Regions from separate parts of the Enterobacter sp. JH25 genome, predicted to be linked through region 2. Evidence: predicted binding sites of a transcription regulator. Region 2 holds the regulator's gene; the other holds the start of a gene.

Region 1 (11,020 bases), 650 kb from region 2:
CCGGACTTGAAGTCCATCTCCACCTGCGGCCACTTCTGGCGGAAGTTCTCAAGCGCGGGGGTCAGCCACTGAATACAGCTGTGACACTCAATGGCGATGCGCAGGGTGGTCTGCTGCGGCTCGTTGCAGGACTGCAACGCGCTGGCAATCTGCGGCAGCACCTGGTTCGCCAGCTGAAGCAAAATTTCGCCCTGCGGCGTAAAGCGCAAAGGCTGGCTCTTACGCACAAAAAGACGAAAGCCGAGGCGTTGTTCCAGATCGCTGAACTGGTGAGAAAGGGCAGACTGAGTCTGGTGCAGCGTGGCCGCTGCCGCCGCAAGAGAACCGCAGTTCCGCAACGCTTGTAGCGTTTTCAGGTGTTTTATCTCGATCATGAAAGTCCTTCACTTCGCCATGAACATTTTGCGCTTGAGGAATATACAGTACCTGCCAATTATAGATGTGTAAACATCTGGACGTCTAAATAACGAATTTCACAAGGGGCATACCATGACAATCCGCATTCACACTCTCGGTTTCCCTCGCGTTGGCCTGCGTCGCGAGCTAAAAAAAGCGCAAGAAAGCTACTGGGCAGGTAACGCCACCCGTGAAGAACTGCTGGCGGTGGGACGTGAGCTGCGCGCGCGTCACTGGGATCAGCAAAAACAGGCGGGCATTGACCTGCTGCCGGTGGGCGATTTCGCCTGGTACGACCATGTTCTGACCACCAGCCTGCTGCTTGGCAACGTGCCGGCTCGTCATCAGAACAACGATGGATCGGTGGATATCGATACCCTGTTCCGCATCGGCCGTGGCCGCGCGCCAACGGGTGAGCCAGCGGCGGCGGCGGAAATGACCAAGTGGTTCAACACCAACTATCACTATATGGTGCCGGAGTTCGTTAAAGGCCAGCAGTTCAAACTGACCTGGACCCAGCTTCTGGATGAAGTGGACGAAGCGCTGGCGCTGGGTCACCAGGTGAAACCCGTGCTGCTGGGGCCGATAACCTACCTGTGGCTGGGCAAAGTGAAAGGCGAACAGTTCGACCGCCTCAGCCTGCTGAACGACATTCTGCCGGTTTATAAGCAGGTGCTGATTGAGCTGGGCAAACGCGGCATTCAGTGGGTGCAAATCGATGAACCGGCGCTGGTGCTTGAGCTGCCGCAGGCGTGGCTGGACGCCTTCAAACCGGCGTATAACGCGCTCACCGGGCAGGTGAAGCTGCTGCTGACCACCTACTTCGAAGGCGTAACGCCGAACCTGAAAACCATTACCGCGCTGCCGATTCAGGGTCTGCACGTTGACCTCGTTCACGGCAAAGACGATGTAGCAGAGTTGCACAAGCGTCTGCCAGTGGGCTGGCTGCTCTCTGCCGGTCTGGTGAATGGTCGTAACGTCTGGCGTGCCGATCTCACCGAGAAATATGCACAAATTAAAGACATAGTCGGTAAACGTGAATTGTGGGTGGCCTCTTCCTGTTCCCTGCTGCATAGCCCGATTGACCTGAGCGTGGAGACCCGACTCGACCCTGAGGTGAAAAGCTGGTTTGCCTTCGCCCTGCAAAAGTGTGAGGAACTGGCTCTGCTGCGCGACGCGTTGAACAGCGGCGACACGGCAGCGATTAGCGACTGGAGCGCTCCGATCCAGGCGCGCCGTCACTCGACGCGCGTGCATAACCCGGCAGTGGAAAAACGTCTGGCGGCCATCACCGCCCGGGACAGCCAGCGCCAGAGCCCGTATGAAGTGCGCGCCGAAGCCCAGCGTGCGCGCTTTAACCTGCCCGCGTGGCCGACCACGACAATCGGCTCCTTCCCGCAGACTACCGAGATCCGCAGCCTGCGCCTGGACTTCAAAAAGGGCAATCTGGATGCGAATCACTACCGCACCGGTATTGCGGAACACATCAAACAGGCGATTATCGAGCAGGAACGTTTAGGTCTGGACGTGCTGGTGCACGGTGAAGCCGAGCGTAACGACATGGTGGAATACTTCGGTGAGCACCTGGACGGGTTTGTCTTTACCCAGAACGGTTGGGTGCAGAGCTACGGCTCCCGCTGCGTGAAGCCGCCGGTGGTAATCGGCGACGTCAGCCGCCCGGAAGCGATTACCGTGGAGTGGGCGAAGTATGCCCAGTCTCTGACCGACAAACCGGTAAAAGGCATGCTGACGGGTCCGGTGACCATTCTCTGCTGGTCGTTCCCGCGTGAAGACGTAACCCGGGAAACCATCGCCAAACAGATCGCCCTGGCGCTGCGCGATGAAGTTGCGGATCTGGAAGCGGCCGGGATTGGCATCATTCAGATCGACGAACCTGCGCTGCGTGAAGGTTTGCCGCTGCGTCGCAGCGACTGGGATGCTTACTTACAGTGGGGCGTGGAGGCGTTCCGCCTCAACGCGGCTGTCGCGAAGGACGATACGCAGATCCACACCCACATGTGTTACTGCGAATTTAACGACATCATGGACTCCATTGCCGCGCTCGACGCCGATGTGATCACCATCGAGACCTCGCGTTCAGACATGGAACTGCTGGAGTCGTTCGAAGAGTTCGACTACCCGAACGAAATCGGGCCGGGCGTGTACGACATTCACTCCCCGAATGTGCCAAGCGTGGAGTGGATTGAATCGCTGCTGCAAAAAGCGGCCCAGCGCATCCCGGCGGAACGTCTTTGGGTAAACCCGGACTGCGGCCTGAAAACCCGTGGCTGGCCTGAAACCCGCGCGGCGCTGGCGAACATGGTGCAGGCGGCGCAGAATTTGCGTCAGGCTTGATGAAATGTAGGCCCGGTCAGGCGTAGCCGCCACCGGGCTTTTTGCTTTTACGCTTTTTTCCCGCCGTACTGGCTAAACCATGTCAGCATCCGCTGCCAGCCATCTTTCGCCGATTCCGCATGATAGCTCGGACGATAATCGGCATTAAAGGCGTGCCCGGCTTCCGGATACACCACAATTTCCGCCTTCGCGTTTGCTGCGCGCAACGCATGGCGCATGGTCTCGACCGTATCAAGCGGGATCCCGGTATCCTGACCGCCATAGAGCCCCAACACAGGCGCATTTAAATCCGTGGCAATATCAACAGGTTGCTTCGGTGAATTCAGCGTTTTTTCACCCACCAGCTTGCCGTACCAGGCCACAGCCGCTTTTAGCTGCGGGTTATGCGCGGCGTACAACCAGCTAATGCGTCCGCCCCAACAGAAGCCAGTCACCATCAGACGGTGCGGGTCGCCACCGTTGCGCGCTGCCCAGCTGGCAACGTGGTCGAGATCGGCCAGCACCTGCGCGTCCGGCACTTTGCTGACCAGGTTGCTGAACAGCGTCGGGATGTCGCTGTAATCATTCGGATCGCCCTGACGGAAATAGAGTTCCGGCGCAACGGCCAGGTAACCTTCCAGCGCCAGACGGCGGCAGAGGTCGCGAATATGTTCATGAACGCCAAATATTTCCTGCACCACGATCACGATGGGCAGCGGGCCATCGGCAGATTTTGGCCGCGCGTGGTACGCTGGCATGTTCTCTCCCTGGGAGGGAATGGAGGTCTCGCCTGCGGTAATGGCCTCTTCAGGGGTTGAGACGATGGTTGAAGCATGCGGGGCCGCAGCAGGTGCAAAACCGGTTTTTTCAGTCATGGCATTCTCCGTACCAATGAATGGATTAGCGCAAAGATAAATATAGACACCAGGTTAACAACCCACAGTGCCTTATAGCGTCTATCTTTTGTGCAGCACCCGGCGATATAACTTGTTAATGTGATGTGAATCACCATTTTATGGAAATTAACTGCAATCATTTTCATTCATGGTGAGGTGTGTCACGAAATAATGCACATTGCTTCTGTAAAGTACCGTTTTACTTCTTCTGACAAACCGACCCACAGAGGAGTCACCTATGTCTAAGTCTGATGTTTTTCATCTCGGCCTCACTAAAAACGATTTACAAGGGGCTACGCTTGCTATCGTCCCTGGCGATCCTGAGCGTGTGGAAAAGATCGCCGCGCTGATGGATAAGCCGGTTAAGCTGGCAGCGCATCGCGAATTCACCACCTGGCGCGCAGAGCTGGACGGTAAAGCGGTGATCGTGTGCTCTACCGGTATCGGTGGCCCGTCTACCTCTATCGCCGTTGAAGAGCTGGCACAGCTGGGCATTCGTACTTTCCTGCGCATTGGCACCACAGGCGCCATTCAGCCGCACATCAACGTGGGCGACGTGCTGGTTACCACCGCATCCGTGCGTCTGGACGGGGCAAGCCTGCACTTTGCACCGATGGAATTCCCGGCAGTGGCTGATTTCGAATGCACCACCGCACTGGTTGAAGCCGCGAAGTCCGTGGGCGCCACCACCCATGTGGGCGTCACGGCATCATCCGATACCTTCTACCCGGGCCAGGAGCGTTACGACACCTTCTCTGGTCGCGTGGTGAGCCGTTTCAAAGGCTCCATGGAAGAGTGGCAGTCGATGGGCGTCATGAACTACGAAATGGAATCTGCGACGCTGCTGACCATGTGCGCAAGCCAGGGTCTGCGTGCCGGTATGGTGGCGGGCGTTATCGTCAACCGTACCCAGCAGGAGATCCCGAACGCTGAAACCATGAAGCAGACTGAAAGCCATGCGGTGAAAATCGTGGTTGAAGCGGCGCGCCGTCTGATCTAATTCTCTCTTCAGTGCTAAAAGGCCGACATGCTCGGCCTTTCTTTTTTGCGTAACTCCTCGCAGGAAAACCCTTTCAAACTGGACGTTCATACAGCACAATTCTATTTTGTGCGGGTTACACGTGGATGCAGGGGGCATTGTGGATATCTCAATCCTGGTTTATGCGGTAGTTGCGCTGGTGAGCGTGGGGATTGGCTGGCTCATTTGCGGCTACCAACATGCTCAGCAGAAAGCCGATCAGCTGGCAGAGCGCGAAGAGATCGTCGCCGAACTCAGCGCGACGAAACAACAGCTTGCGCTGAGTGACCACTGGCGCGATGAGTGTGAACTGCTCAATAACGAACTGCGCAATCTTCGCGACATTAACACCTCGCTGGAGGCCGATCTCCGGGAAGTGACCACCCGCCTTGAATCCACCCAACTGCACGCCGAAGACAAAATCCGTCAGATGATCAACAGCGAGCAGCGTCTTAGCGAGCAGTTTGAGAACCTTGCGAACCGCATTTTTGAGCACAGCAATCGCCGCGTGGATGAGCAGAACCGCCAGAGCCTGAACAGCCTGCTGACGCCGCTGCGTGAACAGCTGGACGGCTTTCGCCGTCAGGTGCAGGACAGCTTTGGTCAGGAGGCTCGCGAGCGCCACACGCTGGCGCATGAGATCCGTAATCTCCAGCAGCTGAATGCGCAGATGGCTCAGGAGGCGGTTAACCTGACGCGCGCACTGAAAGGTGATAACAAAGCGCAGGGAAACTGGGGCGAAGTGGTCATGACGCGCGTGCTGGAGGCCTCTGGCCTGCGTGAAGGATACGAATACGAAACGCAGGTCAGCATTGAAAACGATGCGCGCTCGCGGATGCAGCCGGATGTCATTGTTCGTCTGCCGCAGGGCAAAGATGTGGTTATCGACGCCAAAATGACGCTGGTGGCCTATGAGCGCTACTTCAACGCGGAAGATGACTATACCCGCGAGACAGCGTTGCAGGAGCATATCGCCTCCGTGCGTAACCATATCCGTCTGCTGGGCAGAAAAGATTATCAACAGTTGCCGGGGCTGCGATCGCTGGATTATGTGCTGATGTTCATTCCGGTTGAGCCAGCCTTCCTGCTGGCGCTCGACAGACAGCCCGAACTGATCACCGAAGCGCTGAAAAATAACATTATGCTGGTCAGCCCCACCACGCTGCTGGTGGCGTTACGTACCATTGCCAACCTGTGGCGTTATGAGCACCAAAGCCGTAACGCGCAGCAGATTGCCGATCGCGCCAGCAAGCTGTACGACAAAATGCGGCTGTTTGTGGATGATATGTCCTCGGTGGGGCAAAGCCTGGATCGCGCGCAGGATAACTACCGCCAGGCGATGAAAAAACTCTCCTCCGGGCGCGGCAATTTGCTGGCGCAGGCGGAGGCGTTTCGCAGCCTGGGGGTGGAAGTTAAACGCGAGATTAATCCGGAACTGGTGGAGCAGGCTACGGCTCAGGACGAGGAGTTTCGTTTGCGTGAAGGCGATGGTGAGCAAAATAGCCGCAATGAAGACAATGGGTTAGCGGCGAGTTTATCCCCCGAAGCGCAGTCGGCGCGTTTCTTTCGCGGTGGTTGAAACGTAGGGCAAATGCGCCCAATCTGTTACACTTCACGAACATTTGACTGATTAGCAGGCTCTGAGATGGTTGACGATTCACAAGACACAACGCACTTTGGCTTTCAGACTGTCGCCAAAGCGCAGAAAGCTGACATGGTGGCCCACGTATTTCATTCCGTGGCGGCGAAGTACGATGTGATGAATGATTTGATGTCGTTTGGCATTCATCGCTTGTGGAAGCGCTTCACTATTGATTGCAGCGGCGTGCGCCGTGGACAAAAGGTGCTGGATTTAGCCGGCGGCACAGGGGATCTGACCGCTAAATTCTCCCGTCTGGTTGGCGAAACCGGTCGCGTGGTGCTGGCAGATATCAACGACTCCATGCTGAAAATGGGACGCGAAAAGCTGCGTAACATCGGCGTGGTAGGCAACGTTGAATATGTTCAGGCCAACGCCGAAGCGCTGCCGTTCCCGGACAATACGTTCGACTGCATCACCATCTCCTTCGGCCTGCGTAACGTGACCGATAAAGATAAAGCGCTGCGCTCTATGTACCGCGTGCTGAAGCCGGGCGGCCGACTGCTGGTACTCGAGTTTTCTAAACCAATTATCGACCCGCTGAGCAAAGCTTACGATGCCTATTCCTTCCACGTTCTGCCGCGCATCGGCGAGCTGGTGGCAAACGATGCAGAAAGTTACCGTTATCTGGCCGAATCCATCCGAATGCACCCGGATCAGGACACGCTGAAAGCGATGATGCAGGATGCGGAGTTTGAAAACGTGGAATACTTCAATATGACGGCGGGTGTCGTCGCGCTGCATCGTGGTTACAAGTTCTGAGTGGAGGTTTCCCGTGCCCATTAAACCCTTAGTCACCGCAGGCATCGAGAATGTACTGAATGCCTTTCTGTATCGCGCCCCGGCGCTGAAAACCGCACGTCAGCGGCTTAACGGAAAGGTGCTGCGTATCGTTTTAAAAGAGTTCTCGACGCCGCTTGTGCTGGTCTTCAGCGAACGCCAGCTTGACGTTCTGGGGGAGTGGGAAGGCGAGGCTGACTGCTCGGTGATTACGCACATGAGCGTATTGCCAAAACTGCGTGACCGTCAGCAGATGACGGCGCTTATTCGCAGCGGTGAGCTGGAGGTCGAGGGCGATATTCAGGTGGTACAGAACTTCGTTGCACTCAGCGATCAGGCTGAATTTGACCCCGCGGAACTGCTGGCGCCCTATATCGGCGACATCGCGGCTGAAGGGATAAGCAAAACGCTGCGCACGGGTTCCACTTTCCTGCGTAAAGGCCTGCTCCGTCAACAGCGCTATGCTGCCGAGGTGCTGACCGAAGAGTGGCGTATGGCGCCTGGGCCTTTAGAAGTCGCCTGGTTTGCAGAAGAGACCGCGGCAGTTGAGCGCGCAGTTGATGCGTTAACCAAACGGCTGGAAAAACTGGAGGGCAAATGACGCCTGGTGAAATTCGGCGCCTCTATTTTATCGTTCGCACCTTTTTGAGCTACGGGCTCGACGAGCTTATCCCCAGAATGCGTATCACCCTGCCGCTTCGGCTTTGGCGTCGCACGCTGTTCTGGATGCCGAATCGCCATAAGGATCAGGAGCTGGGCGCACGCCTGCGTCTTGCGTTGCAGGAGCTGGGACCGGTCTGGATCAAGTTTGGGCAGATGCTCTCAACGCGTCGCGACCTTTTCCCGCCGCAGATTGCCGATCAGCTCGCGCTATTGCAGGACCGCGTCGCTCCGTTTGACGGAGAGAGAGCGAAGAAACAAATCGAAGAAGCGATGGGCAATATCCCCATCGAGACCTGGTTTGATGATTTCGACATTCAGCCTCTGGCCTCTGCCTCTATTGCGCAGGTTCACACCGCGCGCCTGAAGGAGAATGGCAAAGAGGTGGTCATTAAGGTGATTCGCCCGGATATCCTGCCGGTTATCAGAGCGGACATGAAGCTGATCTATCGCCTGGCTCGCTGGGTGCCGCGTCTGTTGCCGGATGGCCGCCGTCTGCGTCCGCTGGAAGTGGTACGGGAATACGAAAAAACGCTCATCGATGAACTTAACCTGCTGCGTGAATCGGCGAACGCCATTCAGCTGCGTCGAAACTTTGAAGACAGTCCGATGCTGTATGTTCCGGAAGTCTATTCTGACTATTGCAGTCAGAACATGATGGTGATGGAACGTATCTACGGCATCCCGGTCTCGGACGTGGTAGCGCTGGAAAAACAGGGCACCAACATGAAGCTGCTAGCCGAGCGCGGCGTGCAGGTCTTCTTTACTCAGGTTTTCCGCGACAGCTTCTTCCATGCTGACATGCATCCGGGCAACATTTTCGTCAGCTATGAGCACCCGGAAGACCCGAAGTACATAGGCATCGACTGCGGTATTGTCGGCTCGCTGAATAAAGAGGATAAGCGTTATCTCGCCGAGAACTTTATCGCTTTCTTCAATCGCGACTACCGTAAGGTGGCCGAACTGCACGTGGATTCAGGCTGGGTTCCGCCAGATACCAACGTGGAAGAGTTTGAATTTGCGATCCGTACCGTCTGTGAGCCAATTTTTGAAAAGCCGCTCTCAGAGATCTCTTTCGGGCATGTTCTGCTCAACCTGTTCAACACCGCCCGCCGTTTTAATATGGAAGTGCAGCCACAATTAGTTTTACTTCAGAAAACATTACTTTACGTTGAGGGCGTAGGCCGCCAGCTCTATCCTCAGTTAGACTTGTGGAAAACCGCGAAACCGTTCCTCGAATCCTGGATTAAGGATCAGGTCGGTATTCCAGCCCTGGTTCGCTCGCTTAAAGAGAAAGGCCCGTTCTGGATTGAAAAAATGCCAGAAATTCCTGAACTGGTTTACGACAGTTTGCGTCAGAGCAAGAACCTTCAGCACAGCATGGATAAAATCGCGCACGAGCTTCAATCCAGTCGCGTACGTCAGGGGCAGTCCCGCTATCTCTTCGGAATTGGCGCGACGCTGCTGATAAGCGGCACGTTGCTGTTGATCAATCGTCCGGACTGGGAAATGATGCCAGCCTGGATTATGGCTGCCGGTGTGGTTGTCTGGCTTGCTGGCTGGCAAAAAACACGCTGAATTAGCGTCGCTATCGAGGGATTGCATACGTATAATGCGATCTGACTAATTAATCATCTATCACTGGGGAACACGCATGGGTGGTATCAGTATCTGGCAGTTAGTGATCATTGCCGTCATCGTTGTGCTGCTGTTCGGCACGAAAAAACTCGGATCAATTGGTTCCGACCTGGGCGCGTCAATCAAAGGCTTCAAGAAAGCCATGAGCGATGATGAGAATAAGCAGGAAAAAAGCGGTCAGGACGCTGATTTTACCGCTAAATCTATCGCCGATAAGCAGGACGAAGCCAAAAAGGAAGAGGCCAAACGTCACGATAAAGAGCAGGTGTAATTCGTGTTCGACATTGGTTTTGGTGAGTTACTGCTGGTCTTTGTGATTGGTTTGATTGTGCTGGGGCCGCAGCGTTTACCCGTTGCGGTAAAAACTGTCGTGGGCTGGGTGCGTGCGCTCCGTTCGCTGGCAACGACCGTGCAGAACGAGCTGGCGCAGGAGCTGAAGCTTCAGGAATTTCAGGACAGCCTGAAAAAGGTTGAAAAGGCGAGCATGGACAACCTGACGCCGGAGCTGAAAGCATCCATGGATGAGTTGCGCGAAGCGGCTGAATCCATGAAGCGCTCATACAGCGTTAACGATCCTGAGAAGGCGAGTGATGAAGCAAACACCATCCATAATCCGGTGGTGAAGGGCAGCGAAGAGCAGCGCGAGGGTGTGACGCCTTCCAGCGCGGAACATCAGGCTGCTTCGCCAGAGCAATCGCCGCAGGAGCCCGAAGTGAAAAAGCAGGTGCCGCCGGAAGAGCCCGTGGTCAAAACGGCTGAGGTAAAACCCGCCGCGCCCGTTTCCGAATCATCCCCCTCGTCGAGTGATAAAGCGTAAACATGGCAGTAGATGATACTCAACCGCTGATTACGCACCTCATTGAGCTGCGTAAGCGTCTGTTAAACTGCATTATTGCGGTTTTCCTCATTTTTTTATGTCTGGTCTATTTTGCCAACGATATCTATCAGGTGGTTTCCGCACCGCTGATTAAGCAGATGCCGCTGGGCGCAACGATGATTGCAACGGACGTTGCTTCGCCGTTCTTTACCCCGATCAAGCTGACCTTCTGGGTGTCGTTGATTGCCTCTGCGCCGGTCATTTTGTATCAGGTCTGGGCATTTGTGGCACCCGCGCTGTACAGGCATGAACGCAAGCTAGTTATTCCGCTGCTGGTGTCCAGTTCGCTGCTGTTTTATATCGGTATGGCGTTCGCCTACTTCGTTGTCTTCCCGCTGGCCTTCGGCTTCCTGACGCATACCGCGCCGGAAGGGGTACAGGTGTCGACGGACATCGCCAGCTACCTCAGCTTCGTTATGGCGCTGTTTATGGCCTTTGGTGTCGCCTTCGAGGTGCCCGTCGCGATAGTCCTGCTCTGCTGGGTGGGGGTGACCACGCCTGACGATCTGCGTAAGAAGCGCCCGTACATCCTGGTAGGGGCATTTGTCGTAGGTATGCTGTTAACGCCACCGGACGTCTTCTCGCAAACCTTACTGGCCATACCCATGTACTGCCTGTTTGAAGTCGGCGTATTCTTCGCTCGTTTCTACGTCGGAAAGGGGCGTACCCGGGACGAAGAAGACGAGCCGTCTGAAGAGACCACTAAAGAATAAAACCAACCGCCCGTCAGGGCGGTTGTCATATGGGGATACGTATGTTTGATATCGGGCTTAACCTGACCA
Region 2 (11,020 bases):
TGCAACGTTACGCCCGCGATAATCAGCCCCGCCATCGTGCCGCCCGCCCGATGCAGAATGCGCACCCGCGTGGCGCCATAGCCGTTCTGGGTGACAAACAGCACGGTCATTAAGATCCAGTAGGGTTTCGGCAGGTGCAGGGCCATTCCCATCAGGCTGGCGATGCTGAGCATGACGCTAATTCTTGCGGCGTTGCGCAGGGCGGAAGACTTCAGTGACAGGTAGCTTTTGAGCGCAGGCAGCAACGGCAGTCGTTTTTGCTTATCGGCCATCAGGTCCCGGGTATAAAGCGGGCGCTGGGTGCGCAACACCCGGGCGATGCGGCTGAAATGCCAGGCGGCAAACTGCCCGACCGGGTTATCCGCGTGCTGACGCGCAATCTTTTCCAGCGCGCCGAGCTGTTTGTCCATGTTAAAGCGCGTCGGATAGCGGTGATAGAGGATATCGTCAGCCAGCACCCGCAGGCGCGCCGCGACGGTCTGCGCGTTCCAGCGGATCACCGCTTCCGCATGGCTGCGCTCCACCAGCTTTTGCACCTCTTCCGGATTATGAAGGCTGACGGAAATATGCTCCTGCAAATCCAGCCCGACCTGGAAGGTACGCAGCAGCCGCTTATATTCATGATTTTTGTTGGCGGCAAGCATGTGCAACTGCTGATAGCACTGGCTGATCAGATCCACCACTTTTTGCTGGCGTGCCAGCAGCGGCGGCAGGGATTTTTCCGGGTCGGTATGTTGCGTGAGCAGGGTGTATTTTGCTTCGCAGTATTCAGCAAGCTGCACGTAGAGCAGGCTCAGGGATTCGCGAAGCGGCTGTTCCCGCCACAACCAGAACCAGAACCAGTTAAACAGCCCGTACCACAGCGTGCCGAGGGCGTAGATCAGCAATGGCTCCCACACCGGCATATTGCCCGCAAGGCTTAAGGTGAAGATGGCGGCAATCAGCGACGCGGGAAGCAGGCGGGCGTGCAGCGAGCTGATTTCAGCGGTTACGCCAAGCGTCATCGCCAGCACGGTCAGGATCAGCGGCAGAGGAATGTCGCGGGCCAGTAAGAGTTGCACGGCAAGGCTACAGCCGGCAAACAGGCAGCCGCCAATAATCAGGCGTTTGAAAAAGCGTTTATGCGGGGTGTCCAGACCGGCAATGTTGCAGCAGGCGGGCACGAGGGAAAACAGCAGGCCTTGCTGAAGATGTCCGAGGATCAGGCCCACGGCCACGGGAAGACACAACACCAGCGTTTGTCGCAGTGCGTAGTTAACTTCCGGGTGATAGATCAGCCTGCGCCACATAAGGAGTAGAGACAAAAACGGCGTGCCACCCTGCGGCGGCACGCCGTTTTACCGGAATTAACGGGTCCCGTAAACCACGATGGTTTTACCGTGGGCGGAGATCAGGTTCTGGTCTTCCAGCATCTTCAGGATACGGCCCACTGTTTCACGGGAGCAGCCGACGATCTGACCGATTTCCTGGCGGGTAATTTTAATTTGCATACCGTCAGGGTGGGTCATGGCGTCTGGCTGTTTCGCCAGGTTCAACAGAGTCTGCGCGATACGACCGGTCACGTCCAGGAAGGCGAGGTTACCCACCTTCTCAGAGGTCACTTGCAGACGGCGTGCCATCTGGGAAGAAAGACGCATCAGGATGTCAGGGTTGACCTGAATCAGCTGACGGAATTTCTTGTAAGAAATTTCAGCCACTTCACATGCTGTTTTTGCACGAACCCAGGCGCTACGTTCCTGGCCTTCTTCAAACAGGCCCAGTTCACCGATAAAATCGCCCTGGTTCAGATAAGAAAGGATCATCTCTTTCCCTTCTTCATCTTTGATCAGCACGGCCACCGAGCCTTTAACGATGTAATACAACGTTTCCGCTTTTTCACCCTGGTGAATCAGCGTGCTCTTTGATGGGTACTTATGAATGTGGCAATGAGACAAGAACCATTCGAGAGTCGGGTCTGTTTGCGGTTTGCCAAGCACCATGCGCTGTTATCCTCTGTTATAAGCTGTCACCAGAGTCATAAGATGCATCCGGACTCTGGGGTTGCAATCGAATTCTTACCCATACCTGGGAAGTCGGCTGTCGTAACGTTTCGCAGCCAGTAAAGTTTGATGTCCTCTGCATACATGTGTAACGTCAATGTATTACTGTAGCATCCAGAGTGTTTTAGCATAGCTTTCGCCGCGTGTCTCCTGGTGTCTCGCTTCAGCATGACGCAGGTCGCCTTCCGTTGCGAGAAATGTAACGTACACGTAATCTGTCATAAAAAATGCAACGTTGGAGTGAGTGAATATGCAAGCGCGTGTGAAATGGGTTGAAGGGTTAACGTTCCTGGGCGAGTCTGCTTCCGGGCACCAGGTTTTGATGGATGGGAACTCCGGCGATAAAGCTCCAAGCCCGATGGAAATGGTGCTGATGGCGGCAGGTGGATGCAGTGCGATCGACGTGGTGTCGATCCTGCAAAAAGGCCGTCATGACGTGACCGATTGTGAAGTGAAGCTGACGTCAGAACGTCGCGAAGAGGCGCCACGTCTGTTCACGCATATTAATCTGCACTTTATCGTCACCGGCAAAGAACTGAAGGATGCGGCGGTCTCGCGTGCGGTTGACCTGTCAGCGGAGAAATACTGCTCTGTGGCGCTAATGCTGGAGAAAGCGGTAAACATCACCCATTCGTATGAAGTGATCGAGGCTTAATTTTTGGCGGGTGGCGCTTCGCTTACCCGCCCTACAAAAGCACGCCCGTAGGCCCGGTAAGCGCAGCGCCACCGGGCAAAACAACTCACGCGATTTGCTTTCCTTCCATCAGCCGCTGCACCAGCGGTGTCATGATCAGCTCCATTGCCAGCCCCATTTTTCCCCCGGGCACCACTAACGTATTCATGTGCGAAATAAACGAACCCTGTAGCATCGCCAGCAGCCAGGGGTAATCAATGCCTTCCAGGTTGCGGAAGTGGATCACCACAAAGCTCTCGTCCAGGGAAGGGATGCTTTTTGCCGCGAACGGGTTGGAGGTGTCCACGGTGGGGACGCGCTGGAAGTTAATGTGGGTTCGGGAGAACTGCGGCGTCAGGAAGTTGATGTAATCTTCCATGGAGCGCACCACCGAGTCCATGACCGCCTCTCGCGAATGGCCGCGCTCGCTCATGTCACGCGTCAGCTTCTGGATCCACTCAAGGTTAACAATCGGCACCACCCCCACCAGCAAATCCACGTGGCGCGCCACGTCGTGCTGAGGCGTCACCACGCCGCCGTGCAATCCTTCGTAAAACAGCACGTCAGTCGGTTCCGGCAGCGGCTGCCAGGGCGTGAACGTGCCGGGGACCTGGTTCCAGGGCACGGCTTCATCGTAGGTGTGGAGATACTTGCGGGACTGCCCGGTACCGCTTTGCCCGTATTCACGGAAGGTTTGCTCCAGCAGGCCGAAGTCATTCGCCTCCGGGCCAAAATAGCTGATGTGTTTACCCAGATCGCGCGCCTTGCGGATGGCCATATCCATCTCCGGGCGCGTGTAGCGGTGAAAGCTGTCGCCCTCTACCTCTGCCGCCCGTAAGTTAAGCTGGGCGAAAATCTTGCGGAAGGCGAGGCTGGTGGTAGTGGTTCCCGCCCCACTCGAACCCGTAACGGCAATAACCGGATGTCTGGCAGACATAGCAACTCCCTGACTGGAAAAGTGTAAAGATCAGCCGTGAAACGCGTTGCGTGGCATGATATTGACCGTCTCATGCAGTTCGGACCATACCAGCACCACGTCGCCGCTTTTAAGCTGGCGCTTCACATCGCTGACCTTTTGTTCAAGCGAACGTTCATGTTCACCATAATCGGTGCCTTCGCGCAAGACAAAGCTTTCAATCAGATTATCGAGCGTGTCGGGAGAGAGATCCTGCCAGGGAATAATCATTTTTTACCGTCCAGATAGGCCGTTAACCAGTCGGGTATACGCGTCTCAAGCCACATTTTTGGCCGACGCAGCGTGCCGCCAACAAAGCCCACGTGCCCGCCGAACTCAGTGAGCTGATACTCCACGTTATCCGGCAGATAGTCAGGGGCGGGGATCGAGTGATGATCCATAAACGGATCGTCTTTGGCGTGGATAATCAGCGTGGGTTTCGTGATTTGATTCAGTAAAGGCATGGCGCTGCACTGACGGTAATAGTCAATCGCATCGGCAAAGCCGTGAATTTTAGAGGTGATCAAATCATCAAACTCGCGCAGGCGCTTCACGCGTTTGAGCTGTTGCAGCGTCACAGGCAGCGTATCCGGATAGGCCTTAAGTTTACGTGCGGCGTTGGCTTTCAGCAGGTTGAGCAGGTAGCGCTGATAGACCCGCGAAAATCCCTTTTCCATATGATAACTGCACTGCTCCAGCATAAAGGGCGCAGAGACAATCACCGCCGCATCCAGCGGCACCGCGTCGCTCTCCTTCGCCAGCAGGCAGGCCAGCATATTCCCGCCCAGCGAATACCCCACCGCTGCCGTTGGTGCCTCGCCGAAATTGTCTCTTAGCCAGCGCAGGAACCAGGAGCCGTCCTCGGTTTCACCCGAGTGATAAATGCGTTTCTGACGGTTAGGCTCGCCGCTGCATCCGCGAAAATGCATCACCACCCCAAGCCAGTCGCGGGCTTTCGCCGCCTCAATGAGACCGTGTGCGTAAGGGCTGTGCAGGCTGCCTTCCAGGCCGTGAAACACCACCAGACGGGGTTTATGTCTGGCCCGATCCGGATCTTCGCTCCAGGCGAGATCCAAAAAGTCACCGTCCGGCAGGTCAATGCGCTGCCAGTGGGGGTTGAACTGCACCTTGCGGCGGATCAGGCGCGGCAGCATGGTTTGCAGGTGAGGGTTAGCCACACCGCGCATGGGCACGAACTCTGCGCTCTCTTCGGCTGCAATGTCGAAGTCTGAGGGAATGATTTGGGTCATAAGGGCGATGCTGATTCTTGTCAGAAATTAACTATACCTTCCGAATTGTACCCCGTTTAGCCCGTTTTTCCGAAACATGAACTGATCCCGATCACATTTCTTTACCTTGATTATTACTCTCAGGCTAATGATTACGTCCTACGCTTAATTGATGCCTTTCTCACCAGAGCGCACACTTTACTCAACGTTAAGCAAATCAGAATGATGTGCTGAATCAGGAGGTTAATAATGTTATCTGGGCAAACACCCACCCGGCAATGGAACACCCGACGCAGCGAGAAAGCGCGTCGTCTGGCGTCCGTACCGGTGCAGGGCAAGGTACTGCCAACCGGCGATCTTGTCGCCATGCTGGAAAAACTGATCGCACCAGGCGACAAAGTCGTTCTGGAAGGCAACAACCAGAAGCAGGCGGATTTCCTTTCCCGTTCACTGGCCGAAGTGAACCCGCAAATCGTGCACGATCTGCATATGATCATGCCGAGCGTGGGCCGCAGCGAACATCTGGACATCTTTGAGAAAGGCATTGCCCGCAAGCTCGACTTCTCCTTCTCCGGTACGCAAAGCCTGCGCATTTCGCAGCTGCTGGAGGATGGTCAGCTCGAAATCGGGGCGATTCACACCTACATCGAACTCTACTCACGTTTATACGTCGACCTTTCGCCAAACGTGGCGCTGATTGCCGGTTTTAAAGCGGACCGTAAAGGTAACCTCTACACCGGGGCGAGTACCGAAGATACCCCGGCGCTGGTGGAAGCCGCCGCGTTCCACGACGGCATCGTCATCGCACAGGTGAACGAGCTGGTGGACGACGAGTGCGACCTGCCGCGCGTCGATATTCCGGGCTCGTGGATCGATTACGTGGTGGTGGCGGACAAGCCGTTCTTTATTGAACCGCTCTTCACCCGCGACCCGCGCCTGATTAAACAGGAACACATCCTGATGGCGATGATGGCGATTAAAGGCATCTACGCTGAACACCAGGTGCAGTCACTGAACCACGGGATTGGCTTTAATACCGCAGCGATCGAACTGCTGCTGCCAACCTACGGCGAACAGCTCGGACTCAAAGGCAAAATCTGTAAACACTGGACTTTGAACCCGCATCCAACGCTGATCCCGGCCATCGAAAGCGGCTGGGTGGAGAGCGTCCACTGCTTCGGCGGCGAGCTGGGGATGGAAGAGTACATCCGCGCCCGTCCGGACGTGTTCTTTACCGGTGCTGACGGCTCCATGCGCTCTAACCGCGCCTTCTGTCAGCTGGCTGGTCAGTACGCGGTCGATATGTTTATCGGCTCCACGCTACAGGTTGATGGTTACGCTAACTCCTCAACCGTGACCCGCGGCCGTCTCTCCGGCTTCGGCGGCGCACCAAACATGGGCCACGATCCGCACGGTCGTCGCCACGCCACACCGGCCTGGCTGAACATGATCACCGAGCCTGACCCGATGCAGCGCGGTAAAAAGCTGGTTGTGCAGATGGTGGAAACCTTCCAGGCGGGCGTGAAGCCAACCTTCGTGGAGAAACTCGACGCCGTAGACGTGGCGAAAGCCTCCGGCATGCCGCTGGCGCCGGTTATGATTTACGGCGATGACGTCACCCACGTGCTGACGGAAGAGGGGATTGCTTACCTCTACCGGGCAAAAGATCTGGAAGAGCGTCGCGCCATGGTCGCCGCCGTGGCGGGTATCACCGATATCGGTCTGGGCGTTGATGCCAAACGCGTGGCGGAACTGCGCCAGAGCGGCAAGGTTGTGTATCCGGAAGATATTGGCATTCGTCGTACCGATGCCACCCGCTCTCTGCTGGCTGCGGGCAGCGTGGCTGACCTCGTTGAGTGGTCCGGCGGCCTGTATAACCCACCTGCGAAATTCCGGAGCTGGTAATGAAACTTCTGCCCCAGATCCAGGTTGAAGGCGGTGCCGAATGGCTGGCGCGAACCGCCACGCAGTGTCTGATTGACGAAGCACGTTTAAGCCCGAAGCCCGGTCTGGTGGACAGCCGGGGGAACGGCGCGCATCACGATTTATCGCTTGCGCTGATGGAGCGCTCCGCTCACAGCCTGACCCCCACGTTTCAGGCGCTGGCGCAACAGAGCTGGCAGCGTCCGGCGGATATTGCCCTCAGGCAAACCGTTGGCCGCCTGGGTCGTGAAGGCGAACGGCAGATGATGGCCGCTACCGACGGCGTGAACACACACCGTGGCGCGATCTGGGCGCTGGGATTGCTGGTGAGCGCGGTGGCGATGCTGGGCGGCGATGCCCGGGCGCAAACCGTCGCGAACACCGCCGCTCAGCTGGCGAAACTGCCGGATGACGCGGCGCCGAAAGTATTCAGCAAGGGGTTACGCGTCACGCACCGCTACCGTGTACCGGGCGCGCGTGAAGAGGCTCAGCAGGCGTTTCCGCACATCATGCAGCGCGCGCTGCCGCAGCTTCACCTCAGCCGTCTCAACGGCAGCAGCGAAACGCAGGCCAGACTCGACGCGCTGATGGCGATCATGACCTCGCTCACCGACACCTGCGTGCTGTCGCGCGCCGGCATGGAGGGGCTGGATGCCATGCAGAACGGCGCCCGTGCGGTGCTGAACGCGGGAGGATGCGCAACACTTGCGGGGCAGCAGGCGCTGGCGCGGTTAGACCGTCAGATGCTGACGCTTAACGCCTCGCCGGGCGGAGCCGCAGACCTGCTTGCCGCCACGCTGTTTCTTGACCGCGTCGAAACGCCCTATTCAAAGCATTAAGAGGATGTTATGGAAAAAATCACATTGACCGTGCCCGCCAGCCGCGAAGTAAGCGGCAGGGCGCTGGCAGGGGTAGTCGGTTCCGGGGATATGGAGGTGCTTTTCACCGCCGAACCGGGCCAGACCTTAATCATTGATATCACCACCTCCGTCGACAACAGCCGTGGGCGCTGGGAGGCGTTGTTCAATCGCCTGCAAACCGTCAGCAGCCTGCCCGCAGGTAAGCTGACCATCCACGACTTCGGCGCGACGCCGGGCGTGGCACGCATTCGTATCGAACAGGTTTTTGAAGGGGTGAACCATGCGTGATGACAGCAGCTTTATCGAATTAAAAGCGCGCCAGCGTGCGCAGGCGCTGCTCGACGACGGCAGCTACCGCGAACTACTGGATCCGTTTGAAGGCATTATCTCTCCGTGGCTTGGGCCACAGGGGATTGTTCCTCAGGCCGATGACGGCATGGTAGTCGCGAAAGGGACTATCAACGGCCAGCCTGCAGTGGTGGTGGCGATTGAAGGCACCTTCCAGGGCGGCAGCATGGGCGAAGTGTCCGGTGCCAAAATGGCGGCGGCGCTGGAGCTGGCTGCGGAAGATAACCGCAACGGCATTCCGACTCAGGCGGTACTGTGCCTCGAAACCGGCGGCGTACGTTTGCAGGAAGCCAACCTCGGCCTGGCGGCGATTGCCGATATCCACGCCGCGATCGTTGACCTGCGTCGCTATACCCCGGTTGTCGGGATTGTCGCCGGGACCGTGGGCTGCTTCGGCGGGATGTCTATCGCCGCGGCGCTGTGCAGCTACCTGATTGTGACCCGCGAAGCGCGTCTTGGCCTCAACGGCCCGCAGGTTATTGAGCAGGAAGCGGGCATTGAAGAGTATGACTCCCGCGACCGTCCGTTTATCTGGAGCATGACCGGCGGCGAAGTGCGCTATGAAAGTGGGCTGGTGGACGCGCTGGTGGGCGACGGCGTGAACGCGGTGAAAGCCGCGATGAACGAGGCCATCGCCAAAGGCGTACCGGCGAAACATCGCACCGATAACTACGACGATTACCTGAACCGTCTGACGAATTTCGACACCCGCAAACAGGCCGATGCCGAACAGATTAAAGCGCTTTTTGCCCGGGAGGTGAAATGATGACTAACTCAATTAGCCGTGGCGAACTCTGGCTGGAAACTCTGGCCCCGAACGCGAAACGTCTGGAGGGGTTATGCCCGTCCGTGCAGGCGGCAGACGGCGAGCTGAACGGTGAAACGGTGCGCTTTGTCGCCGTGGTGCCGGACGCCAACAACCACTTCCCGCGCGCGGCGCAGGGTGAAGTCGGCCTGCTGGAAGGATGGACGCTGGCAAAAGTGGTCAGCGAAACCGTCGCCGCTGACGCCGATAAAGCCGTGAAGCGCCCGATTGTGGCGGTGATCGATGTCCCAAGCCAGGCCTATGGCCGTCGCGAAGAGGCGTTTGGTATCCACCAGGCGCTGGCCGGCGCCGCTGCCGCCTATGCCAATGCGCGGCTGGCGGGGCATCCGGTGATTGGTCTTATCGTCGGTAAGGCCATGTCCGGCGCGTTTCTGGCGCACGGCTACCAGGCCAACCGCCTGATTGCCTTCAACGATAAAGGCGTGCTGATCCATGCCATGGGCAAAGAGTCTGCGGCGCGCATTACGCTGCGTACCGTGGAGGCGCTGGAAAAACTGGCGGCAACCATTCCGCCAATGGCGTACGACATCAGCAACTACGCCACGCTGGGGCTGCTCTCCGACCTGCTGGATATCAGCAACCCGGATGCCCCTTCCGAAAGCGATCTGACGCGGGTGAAAACTACCCTGCAACAGGCCATCAGCGACGCTCGTCAGGACACCACGTTGAAAAACCGTCTGGGTGCTGACAACCGCCGCAGCTCGGCGCTCGTACGTGAACGTATGCGAGCCAGCTGGTAAGTAAAAAGAGACCTGCCAGATGCATTACCCCGTGGGCGCGCCCGTTGCGTCCACGCGGGAACCTGCATCCTGAAAATAATAAACATCGCGCCAGTGCTTAAACTTTTTTACTACAGGTGATTTATGACTTACGTAATTGTTCATGCTCTTGCACCGATTTTCGTCATCATGCTGCTGGGATTCTGGGCCGGTAAAGCAAAGATGGTCGATAACAAAAATGTTTCCCTGCTGAATATCTTCGTTATGGATTTTGCACTCCCTGCCGCGCTGTTCAGCGCCACCGTGCAAACCCCGTGGACCGGCATTGTGGCGCAGTCGCCGCTGATCCTGGTGCTCACCCTGGCGATGTGGATCACCTATGCGGCCATCTACTTCCTCGCCACCAAAGTCTTTAAAAAATCTCCGCAGGATGCGGCCGTACTGACGCTGACCGTCGCTCTGCCAAACTATGCGGCGCTCGGCCTGCCGATTCTGGGCAGCGTGCTGGGTGAAAGTTCTTCTACTTCACTCTCCGTGGCGGTCTCCATCGCCTGTGGTTCGGTGCTGATGACCCCGTTCTGCCTGCTTATTCTGGAGCGTGAAAAAGCGCGCGCCGAGGGCAATAACTCCGGTTCAACGCTTTCCATGCTGCCGGTGCTGATGTGGCGCTCCATTAAAAAACCGATCGTGATGGGCCCGCTGCTGGGGGTGATCCTGTCCGCTATCGGCATCAAAATGCCAGAGCTGGTACTGGCGGCGATTAAACCTCTGAGACTGTCCGCGACCGCTGCGGCGCTGTTCCTGACCGGGGTGATCCTCTCCGCGCGTAAGCTTCAGATCAACACCATGGTGATCACTTCCACTATCGCCAAGCTGCTGGTCCAGCCAGCGATTGCCTGGGGTATCGTTTTAATCTTCGGTCTGCACGGCTCCGTGGCGATCACCGCCATCCTGATGATTGCGCTGTCTGCGGGCTTCTTTGGCGTGGTGTTCGGTAACCGCTTTGGCGTGCAGTCGCCGGATGCTGAAGCCGTGCTGCTGTTGAGCTCCATACTGTGTATTCTGTCGCTGCCGCTGTTTATCTCGCTGACTTCAGGAATGTAATTATGACCACAACATTACGCCCACACGACCTCATCTGGCTTACCGCGCGCGACGCTCTGGAAGGGATTACCGAATCCTGGGTAGACGCGGCCTGGCATACCGGGCTACCGGTAGTGGTGCGGCGTGATGTTGATAATGAAGGCCGTATTCCCGTTGGCGTGCGCGGATTGCGCCGCGACCAGCGGGCGGCCGGATGGGTGAAGCCTGAGAACGCGTTGCGCGTGGTGTCGCCCGAAGAGTTGAGCGTTGCCGCCGACCTGCTGCGTTCGCCGTTTGTCACTCAGCCGCCGGTTCAGGTGGCACTTCAGCTTGCGCAGCAGTCGTGGCCGTGGACGTGGGGGATA

The links. The regulator CRP, encoded in region 2, controls carbon source genes, mostly activating them, when cyclic AMP is high. The targets are predictions, from matches to a motif close to ATGTGANNNNNNTCACAT.
Region 1: udp (uridine phosphorylase) is a predicted target of CRP. The motif match lies at 3,724-3,741, and genes of this name have one in related genera.

Annotation. Positions count from the first base shown of each region.
Region 1 covers NZ_CP091319.1:196,997-208,016, forward strand. The annotation lists gene metR (HTH-type transcriptional regulator MetR) at 1-374, opposite strand, end outside; gene metE (5-methyltetrahydropteroyltriglutamate--homocysteine S-methyltransferase) at 490-2,751, shown strand; gene L2Y28_RS00985 (dienelactone hydrolase family protein) at 2,799-3,605, opposite strand; gene udp (uridine phosphorylase) at 3,865-4,626, shown strand; gene rmuC (DNA recombination protein RmuC) at 4,766-6,223, shown strand; gene ubiE (bifunctional demethylmenaquinone methyltransferase/2-methoxy-6-polyprenyl-1,4-benzoquinol methylase UbiE) at 6,290-7,045, shown strand; gene ubiJ (ubiquinone biosynthesis protein UbiJ) at 7,059-7,664, shown strand; gene ubiB (ubiquinone biosynthesis regulatory protein kinase UbiB) at 7,661-9,301, shown strand; gene tatA (Sec-independent protein translocase subunit TatA) at 9,378-9,632, shown strand; gene tatB (Sec-independent protein translocase protein TatB) at 9,636-10,178, shown strand; gene tatC (Sec-independent protein translocase subunit TatC) at 10,181-10,951, shown strand; gene tatD (3'-5' ssDNA/RNA exonuclease TatD) at 10,993-11,020, shown strand, end outside.
Region 2 covers NZ_CP091319.1:4,258,449-4,269,468, reverse strand. The annotation lists gene L2Y28_RS20630 (YccS/YhfK family putative transporter) at 1-1,289, opposite strand, end outside; gene crp (cAMP-activated global transcriptional regulator CRP) at 1,347-1,979, opposite strand; gene L2Y28_RS20620 (OsmC family protein) at 2,290-2,694, shown strand; gene L2Y28_RS20615 (phosphoribulokinase) at 2,780-3,649, opposite strand; gene L2Y28_RS20610 (YheU family protein) at 3,680-3,898, opposite strand; gene L2Y28_RS20605 (hydrolase) at 3,895-4,917, opposite strand; gene mdcA (malonate decarboxylase subunit alpha) at 5,146-6,801, shown strand; gene L2Y28_RS20595 (triphosphoribosyl-dephospho-CoA synthase) at 6,801-7,658, shown strand; gene mdcC (malonate decarboxylase acyl carrier protein) at 7,668-7,967, shown strand; gene L2Y28_RS20585 (biotin-independent malonate decarboxylase subunit beta) at 7,960-8,793, shown strand; gene mdcE (biotin-independent malonate decarboxylase subunit gamma) at 8,793-9,593, shown strand; gene L2Y28_RS20575 (AEC family transporter) at 9,717-10,676, shown strand; gene L2Y28_RS20570 (malonate decarboxylase holo-ACP synthase) at 10,679-11,020, shown strand, end outside.